Regions from separate parts of the Delftia sp. WSY_10 genome, predicted to be linked through region 2. Evidence: predicted binding sites of a transcription regulator. Region 2 holds the regulator's gene; the other holds the start of a gene.
The links. The regulator LexA, encoded in region 2, represses DNA repair genes until DNA is damaged. The targets are predictions, from matches to a motif close to ACTGTATNNNNATACAGT.

Region 1 (4,178 bases), on a different contig from region 2:
CCACGCGCAGCCGCTGCAGGCCGCGCGCCTGGCACAGCAGATGGGCATAGATGCGCGCCTGGGCCCAGTGCAGGGCGCGGTGATGGGCGCGCACGCCCTCGATCTGGCCGCGGTAGGTCTTGATTTCCTCCAGCTGGCCGGCCTGGGCATCGAAGCCGTCGGCACGGCCGCGCACGCGCAGGTCGCCGTACTCACCGGCCAGGCTGATCTCGGTCTCGTAGTCCTTGCCCCTGCGCGACTGCACCAGGCTGTGGCCGGCCATGCCCTCCAGTGCGCTGGGCGCGGGCGTGAAGCGCAGGTCCAGGTCGCCCGCGCGCGCCGTGAACTCGCACAGCGCGCGCACGGCCACGGTGTAGCTCACGCGGCCTCTCCCAGCGGCTGGCCGCGCCACTGGACATGGCACACGCGCACGGGAATGCCGTGCTCGGCACAGTACTGCAGCCAGCGGATCTGGTTGTCCTGCAGCTTGTCGCCGGGGGCCTTGGCCTCGACCAGTTCGTAGCGGCGCTCGGCCGGCCAGAAACGCACCAGATCGGGAAAGCCCGTGCGGTTGGCCTGCACGTCGCGCAGCAGCCGCGCAAAGAACAGCTTGAGGTGGGCGGCCGGAATGCAGTCCAGCGCCAGCGCCAGCAGCGGCGCGCTCAGCGTGCCCCAGAACACGAAGGGCGACTGCAGGCCCTGCTTGTCGGCATGGCGCTGCACGATGACCTCGCGCCAGCTGCCATCGTCCAGATGCGCCAGGCATTCCTCGAACAAGGCTGCGCGGCGCTGCACGAAGTCGGGCGCGGACAGGTCGGCCGGGCCGCTCTGGAACGGGTGGAAGAAAGCGCCCGGCAGCGGCGCGAAGATGGCCGGCCAGCACAGCAGGCCGAACAGCGAGTTGATGAGCGCGTTCTCCACGTAGAACACGGGCGCGGCGTCACTGTGCCAGTGGTCACGCAGCACGTACTCGACGGAGCTGGGCCGCGCCGGCAGGTCCAGCTCCACGTCCATGCGCATCTGCGCCACCACGGGCGCCAGCGCCGCCGCACGCCCGCGTGCGCCCTGCCCCAGGCTGCGGCGCAGGCGCGGCAGCATGCGCGCCACGCGCTGCAGCTCCTCGTCGCTCTCGGGCTGGGCCTGGGCGGCCTGGGCCAGCGCCATGGCATCGGCAAAGCGCTCCATGCGCTCGTACACACGCATGCGCCGGTGGCGGGCGCCGGGGTAGCGGCTTTGCGCATAGGCCTGCTCGGCACGCTCCCAGTCCTGCATGCGCTCGCAGGCCTGGCCTATGCGCAGCAGCACCTTGGCGCGGCGCTGCTCCAGCCAGGCATTGCCGCTGGCGCAGCCGGCCACCTGCTGCAGCAGCGCATCGATCTCCACGCCCTCATCCAGCGCCGCGCGGCAGGCCTGCAGGGCCAGGTAGCCATCGACATCGGCACGCGACTGGAAGGCCCGCGACGCCGCATCGAAGGCCACGGCCTCGTAGCGGAACACGCCCAGGTCGGCCAGCACGAATTCCGACCAGTCCTGGTAGAGATTGCCGAAGAACATCAGCCGAAAGCGCTCGCACAGCGCACCCACCATCACGCGCCAGGCGGCTTCGCCGGCTCCGACGCCCTGGGGCTGCCACTGCGCATAGGGCCTGGGCGCCTCGTGCAGGGGCTGCAGGGCCTGCAAAAGCTCGGCCTTGCGCAGGCCTGAGTGAACGGGTGAGCCTGCGAACAGCTGCAGCAGCTCGGGCTTGGTGTGCAGCGCAAACAGCTCCTCCAGCGCCATGGGGTGGTCCGCGTCCAGCCAGCCCAGCTCCAGCAGGGGCGCGGCCGCGTCGGCAATGGCGGGAATCTCTTCGTACACCAGCTTGCCGGCCCGAAACCAGGGCCCGCGCCGCATCAGCAAACGCACCATCAGCGCCTGCGAGGGCTGGGGCAGCTGCGTGAAACGGGTGAGGAATGCCTGCTCGGGCGCGTCCAGCAGATCGCCGTAACGCTGGCCAATCCAGTCCAGCGCGCGCTGGAAGTTGTGCAGGTAGTAGAAGCGGTGGGGAGGGAGCATGGGCCTGGCAGATCGGGCAGCCAGGCCGCTCGAAAACTGTATCTTTATACAGTCATCATAGCAAAACAGGAGTGACCACTTCGGAGGGAAGCGCGCTTGTCTGCAGGCTGGCGCAAGCCCAGAATTGCATCTGTTTTGATGACACAGGGCCCGCCATGCGGATCACCGTGACGATCGACGATGCCTTGTACGAAGAAGCCCTGAAGATGTTGGAGCCAGGCATGGACGAGGCAGATCTGTTCCAACAGGTCCTCAGAACTTTCGTGAGGGTGCAGGCAGCCAAACGCCTCGCAGCACTTGGCGGCAGGGCAACCGATATGCCGGACTCCCAGGAGATTGCGTGTCGCTGGCCCTCGCCTACAGACTAGCTTTCCACCAAAGGCAGCACGATGCGCAACGCATGGCAGCATGCGTATTGACCACTCCCTGCCAGAAGGACCAGGGCATGGCGGCGATACGGCCACACGCTGCCCTGGAACCCGCTCTCAGATCACTTACGGATTGGCTATCACCTCGTCAGCATCCGACCAATAGCTGATCAGGCGTGTATAGACAAAGCCGGCGGCAGGCTTGTTGGGATCACTGATGCTGAACAACACCACCTTGCCTGCGTCACGGGAGTCATAGTTGGCCGAGTAATCCGACCAGAAGGTTGGCAGGCTGAATACGGTCTGGCCCGTACTCTTGTCCGTTGCCCGGACTGCGTGGCCGATGCTGCCGTTCTTGGAAATGCTTTCGATCACCAGTCGATACCAGCGCAGTTCCTCGAGCTTGGCCTCGCCGATGGCACCACGCGGATATTGAGCGGACGGACGATGGTGCGAGTCACCGTTGTCCTTGGTGTTGGTGATCTCAATTTCCTCAAGCGCCACGCTGCCTGGCGAATAGCCCCAATTGCCCGCAATGACAGCACCGCCACGGTTGTCACCCGCCACACTGTATGAGCCTTTGTGCCTGGCAATGATGCCCATGTGGCAAGCGGCCAGATAGCCATCGCTGAAGCGCACATCCATCACGATGGTGTGGCGGTTGTTGGCAGGGTTGTAGTTGGCAGGACGCCCCGTGTTGTCGAACACGAGCGCATGCGGATTGATATGCCGCGAATCGTAAACAAGAGGGAAACCCGTCGTGCTTTTGTACTGCTGGATGTTGTCCGGCGGCATGTACTGATCCGAGACGAGAACCTTGGAAACTTGAGCCATGGAGGCCTCCTATTCAATGGATGGAGTCGAAGGCGCTCGGCGGCACTCGGGTGGGGGGTTCGCTTGGACCCTCAGGGAATTCAACGTGCCGCAACGCGGGCACTTGATGTTCAGTAGCTGAAAGACGCCCATGGCGAGCTTTCGATTGCAGTTCGCGCATCTCACTTCCTGCTCCATGCGCTGCCTCACTGCAATGGTTGAAACAACATGCCGTCGGACACCAGAAATGGCAACGTACCGCCGCTGAGAAGGACGGCGTTGAAGCCGACAGGAGAGCAACTGGCAAAACAAAACATGAGGCCTCGACACAGTGGATTTCAGGAAGTCCGCCGTATGGCTTGGGCGGACTTTTATTGTGCTGGCGCGAAACCTGTAGGTAAAACTGTGCCGGACGTGGCTGCACCGCTTACGTCGAGCAAGCCTGTGGTCGCGAGACAGGCGCCTGCACGCGCTGGCCCAGCGGTTTGGCATTGCCTGCCGGAGCGTCCTGCCGTAGGGCCGGTTTCCCTGCTTCTCGAAGGGCTGGCCCGGCGCACGGCGCTCGCGCGGGTTCGAACAAGCGCGCGACACGCGCTAGAAATCCGGCCTGCGCATCCTCGACAAGGCGTCCTGCCGATTGGCGGCTCCCAGCTTGCGGTAGATGTTTTCCAGGTGCCGCTTCACCGTACCTGCACGCAGCTCCAGCATGGTGGCGATTTCTGCGTTGGTGTTGCCGTTGGCGACCCATTGCAGCACTTCACGTTCGCGCGGGCTCAGCACGTCGGCAGCCGGCGAGCCCGGTGAGAGCGCCTGCCATGCCGCCTGGCTGATTCGCTGCTGCTGGCTCAGGCGCCGCCACTGCGCCTGCGCATGCGGCCCCAGCAAGGTCAGCGCCATGCGCTCCGCCGCGGTGTAGCCGCGCGAGGCGCGTGTGACATTGAGGGTCAGCATCGCTCCGTGGCC
Region 2 (4,178 bases):
AATCTGGTCAAGGAGCGCATTGCCCAGCCCGATTGCGCCAACGGCTTCCTGTTCGACGGATTTCCCCGCACCATTCCCCAGGCCGACGCCATGAAGGCCGCCGGCGTGAAGCTGGACTACGTGCTCGAGATCGATGTGCCCTTCGATGCCATCATCGAGCGCATGAGCGGCCGCCGCTCCCACCCCGCTTCGGGCCGCACCTACCACGTCACGTTCAACCCGCCCAAGGTCGAAGGCCTGGACGACGTGACCGGCGAGCCGCTGGTGCAGCGCGAGGACGACAAGGAAGAAACGGTCAAGAAGCGCCTGGACGTCTACAGCAGCCAGACCCGCCCGCTGGTGGACTACTACCGCGCCTGGGCCGAGAAGGAAGCCGCAGCAGCCCCCAAGTACCGCGCCATCAGCGGCCTGGGCTCGGTGGAAGACATCACCCAGCGCGCCCTCGCAGCACTGGCTGAATGACGCAGGCCATGCGCCAGACCCCAGAAAAGCACCCGCCGGGTGCTTTTTTGTTGCCCGCCTGCATCTGAAGCGCCGGCGACGCCCGGAGGATCAGTCGCGCGGCTGCGCGGCCAGCGCCAGCATCATGGCAATCCGCGCCTTGGCCACGGGCAGTTGGACCAGATCGGCCTCTGCGGGGTCCGTGCCAAGCCCCGAGGCAACGGGCAGGCCTTCGGCGCAGCGCGTGCCCCGCCAGATCCAGACGCCTTTGTCGCGCGCACGCAGCAAGGCCGCTTCCATGCTTTCGTGAATGGTCGCATTGCCCGTGCCGGCCACCACGATGCCGCGCACGCCTGCGGCCACCAGCGCATCCACGCCGCAGGCACGCGCCAGGGCACCGCTGAACACCACCTCGACCCAGGGCAGCTCATCCAGCGCCAGCAGGTCAGACAGAGCGGGAGCGGAAGTCACCATCCGCGCAACGGGGGCGACCGGCGTGACCGGCGCATCAGGCACCAGCCAGCGCACGCGTCCTTCCTCCACCACGGCCTGCGGGCCACCTTCCATGGAGCGCATGGCCTGCAGTCGGTAAGGGTGGCCCTTTTGCACCTGGGCCGCCGCATGCACCTCGCCGCCGGCCACCACCCACACACCGCTGCGCCCGCCGCTGGCGGCCACGGTCACGGCATCGCGCAGATTCTGCGGTCCGTCGGCCAGCAGGGCCGTGGCCGGGCGCATGGCGCAAGTGAGCACTATGGGCTTGGCGGCAGGCAGCAGGCTGTGCAGCAGCCAGGCCGTCTCTTCCAGCGTGTCCGTTCCATGCGTGATCACCACGGCGCGTGTGTCCGCATCCTCCAGCGCCTGCGTGCAGGCACGCAGCAATGCGCGCCACACGGACCAGTCCATATCCTTGCTGTCCACCTGCGCGATCTGCTGCGTCTGCACAGGCCCCAGCGCCTGCTGCTCCAGATCCGGCACGGCATCGAGCAGCGACTGCACCGTGATCTGTCCGGCCTTGTATCCCACTGCCTGCGACTGCGAATCCGCCCGGCCGGCGATGGTGCCGCCCGTGCCAAGAATCACCAACTTTGACTGCCCCACTTGCACCTCTTGGAAAACTGGTTAAAAATACAGATACTGTATAAATCATCAGATGACTTCTCTGCCTGCCATCTGAATTCAAGGACCGGACGCACGCCATGCTCGACCATCCCAAGCTCACCGCCCGCCAGCAACAGATCCTGGACCTGATCCAGGCCGCCATCTCCCGCACGGGCGCGCCCCCCACCCGCGCGGAAATCGCCAACACGCTGGGCTTCAAGTCCGCCAACGCAGCAGAGGAACATCTGCAGGCCCTGGCCCGCAAAGGCGTGATCGAACTGGTCAGCGGCACCTCCCGCGGCATTCGCCTGCGTACCGACACCGTGCGCAACATCAATGCCGCACGCGGCACCAGCTTCGGGCTGCCGCTGTCGGCCCTGGCGCCGCTGATGCTGCCGCTGGTGGGCCGCGTTGCGGCGGGCTCGCCCATTCTCGCCCAGGAACATATCGACCAGACCTATTCCGTCGAACCCAGCCTGTTCCAGGTCCGCCCGGACTATCTGCTGCGCGTGCGCGGCATGTCCATGCGCGACGCGGGCATCATGGACGGCGATCTGCTGGCCGTGCAGTCCGCGCATGAAGCCCGCAACGGGCAGATCGTCGTGGCACGCCTGGGAGATGAAGTCACCGTCAAGCGCCTGCGCCGCACCACGCAGGGCGTGGAGCTCCTGCCGGAAAACCCCGATTACCCGGTGATCCGCGTCGCTCCCGAAGAGGCCTTTGCCATTGAAGGCCTGGCCGTGGGGCTGATCCGCAACAGCATGTCCATGTAAACCGGACAGGCAGCCCTGCACGGGTTGCCACCCCCTACTTCATGCACCGCCCAGGTGGTAGGCGCGAAGCCTTGCAGCTTCGCCCTGGGCGGAGCTTTGCCCGCAAACCGCAATCCTGCCTGTGTCCATGCCTCTTTGAAATACGCCAACAGGAGTCGTCACATGGGATTCGCTCTGCCAACACTGTCTTCTCTGTCCTTCCTGCGCCTGGCACAGGGCATTCGCCTGCCCGCCGCCGCCATGGAGCCCGCCATGCGCACCATCCAGCCCGAATCGCCTGTGCAATCCGAGCAGGCGACCATCCTGTCCTTCAGCAAGGCACGCCGCCGCAGCCAGCAGCGGCGCAGCAAGTCAGCACGGCTGCCAGAACACAGGGATGCGCAGCTGCTGCTGCCCCTGCAACCCGAACTGCCCTCCCTTCCGGCAGATCAGGCCCTGCCTTCGGGTCTGCGCATCATCCAGCGCTCGCCGCAGGAGCAGCCCGAATGCCTGTTCATCTCGGGCCGCATGGCCGATGTCTGTGCCGCCCTGGAACGCATGGAAGCGCACGGCGCGCAGACACCGGCCTGAGGTCGCCCTGAGACCAACCCGTCCACCCGGTCTGCGAGAGCCCGGGCCTGTCTCTTGCCTTGCCCAGCGGCAGGGGCTGCGCATCAGGCCCTGACAGCCGCCGGTGCAGCACTCCCCTCGCTGCGCCGATTGCGCATGCACCACGCCTGCGCCGCGGCAACGCACAGAATGCACAGCACGACGCTCAACGAAAAACGCAGTCCGCGCGCATCGGACAGCATGCCGAACAACGGCGCCACCATGCCGCCTATCGACATGGCCAGCCCCAGGGTCAGCCCGCTGGCCGTGGCCTGGTTGCGCGGCAGATAGTCCTGGGCCAGCGTGACCTGGGCGGCAAACGGAAGAAACATGCACACGCCCAGGGCCATGGTGCAGGCCAGCGCCATCCATGGCGTGGAGGCCAGGGCCAGGGCCGCCAGAGCAGGCAATGCCAACAGGTAGCCGGCGCGGATGGCCTGCATGCGCCCCCGGCGATCTGCAAGCGTGCCCCCCAGCAAAGTGCCCACCGCCGCAGCGGCTGTGAATGAGGTCAGCGTGGCCGCTCCCATGAAGTCCGAGCCGCCCAGCTCGCGCGTCACGAACATGGGCAGGGTGGACAGCACCGTCACATAGGGAATCGACCAGCAGACGATGACCCCGCACAGCAGGAAGAAGGCGCGCCAGTGGTTGGCGGGCAATTCGCCCTGAGCCACGGCCAGGCGCCGGGTGGCGCAATGGTCCTTGGCTCCATCCCGCCAAGTACAGGCATACCAGAGCACCAGCATGGCCGCTGCAGGCAGGGCCAGCATCCAGCTGCGGTGCAAGGCGCCTGCGCCCACCACGGCCGCAGCCAGCATGGGAGCGAACGATGCCCCCGCCGTTCCGCCCACCGAAAACACGCTCATCGCCTTCTGCGAGCTGCCGCCCGCCATGCGGGCCGCCACCGTTGCGGACGGATGGTAGGCCGCGATCCCCAGGCCGCACAGCACGGCAGCCAACCAGCTGACCCAGTAGTCCGGGCTCATGCCCACCAGGGCCAGGCCCAGGGCGGCCACCACAAAGCCGGCCGGCACCATCCAGGGCCGTGGCGACCGGTCGGCATACAGGCCGAACAGCGGCTGGACCATGCTCGACAGGCCCGTGGCCGCCAGCATCAGGCCGCTGGCTTCCGTATAGCTGTAGCCGCGCTCCAGCACCATGAAGGGCAACAGCGCAGGAACCAGTCCCTGGTAGAGGTCGTTGATGGCATGCGTGCCCGTAAGCAGCCCCAGACGTGCGCGGTTCATGCCCTGCCTCCTGTCACGTCCGTCATTC

Region 1: ACF8ML_RS04905 (VRR-NUC domain-containing protein) is a predicted target of LexA. The motif match lies at 2,070-2,087, and genes of this name have one in related genera.

What each region holds. Positions count from the first base shown of each region.
Region 1 is NZ_JBICKY010000012.1:615,293-619,470, forward strand. Features, by position in the region: gene ACF8ML_RS04900 (helicase C-terminal domain-containing protein) at 1-361, opposite strand, end outside; gene ACF8ML_RS04905 (VRR-NUC domain-containing protein) at 358-2,034, opposite strand; gene ACF8ML_RS04910 (DUF2191 domain-containing protein) at 2,190-2,402, shown strand; gene ACF8ML_RS04915 (hypothetical protein) at 2,529-3,236, opposite strand; gene ACF8ML_RS04920 (Com family DNA-binding transcriptional regulator) at 3,246-3,707, opposite strand; gene ACF8ML_RS04925 (helix-turn-helix transcriptional regulator) at 3,810-4,178, opposite strand, start outside.
Region 2 is NZ_JBICKY010000053.1:232,004-236,181, reverse strand. Features, by position in the region: gene adk (adenylate kinase) at 1-462, shown strand, start outside; gene ACF8ML_RS22235 (asparaginase) at 553-1,542, opposite strand; gene lexA (transcriptional repressor LexA) at 1,641-2,315, shown strand; gene ACF8ML_RS22225 (hypothetical protein) at 2,478-2,885, shown strand; gene ACF8ML_RS22220 (MFS transporter) at 2,969-4,150, opposite strand.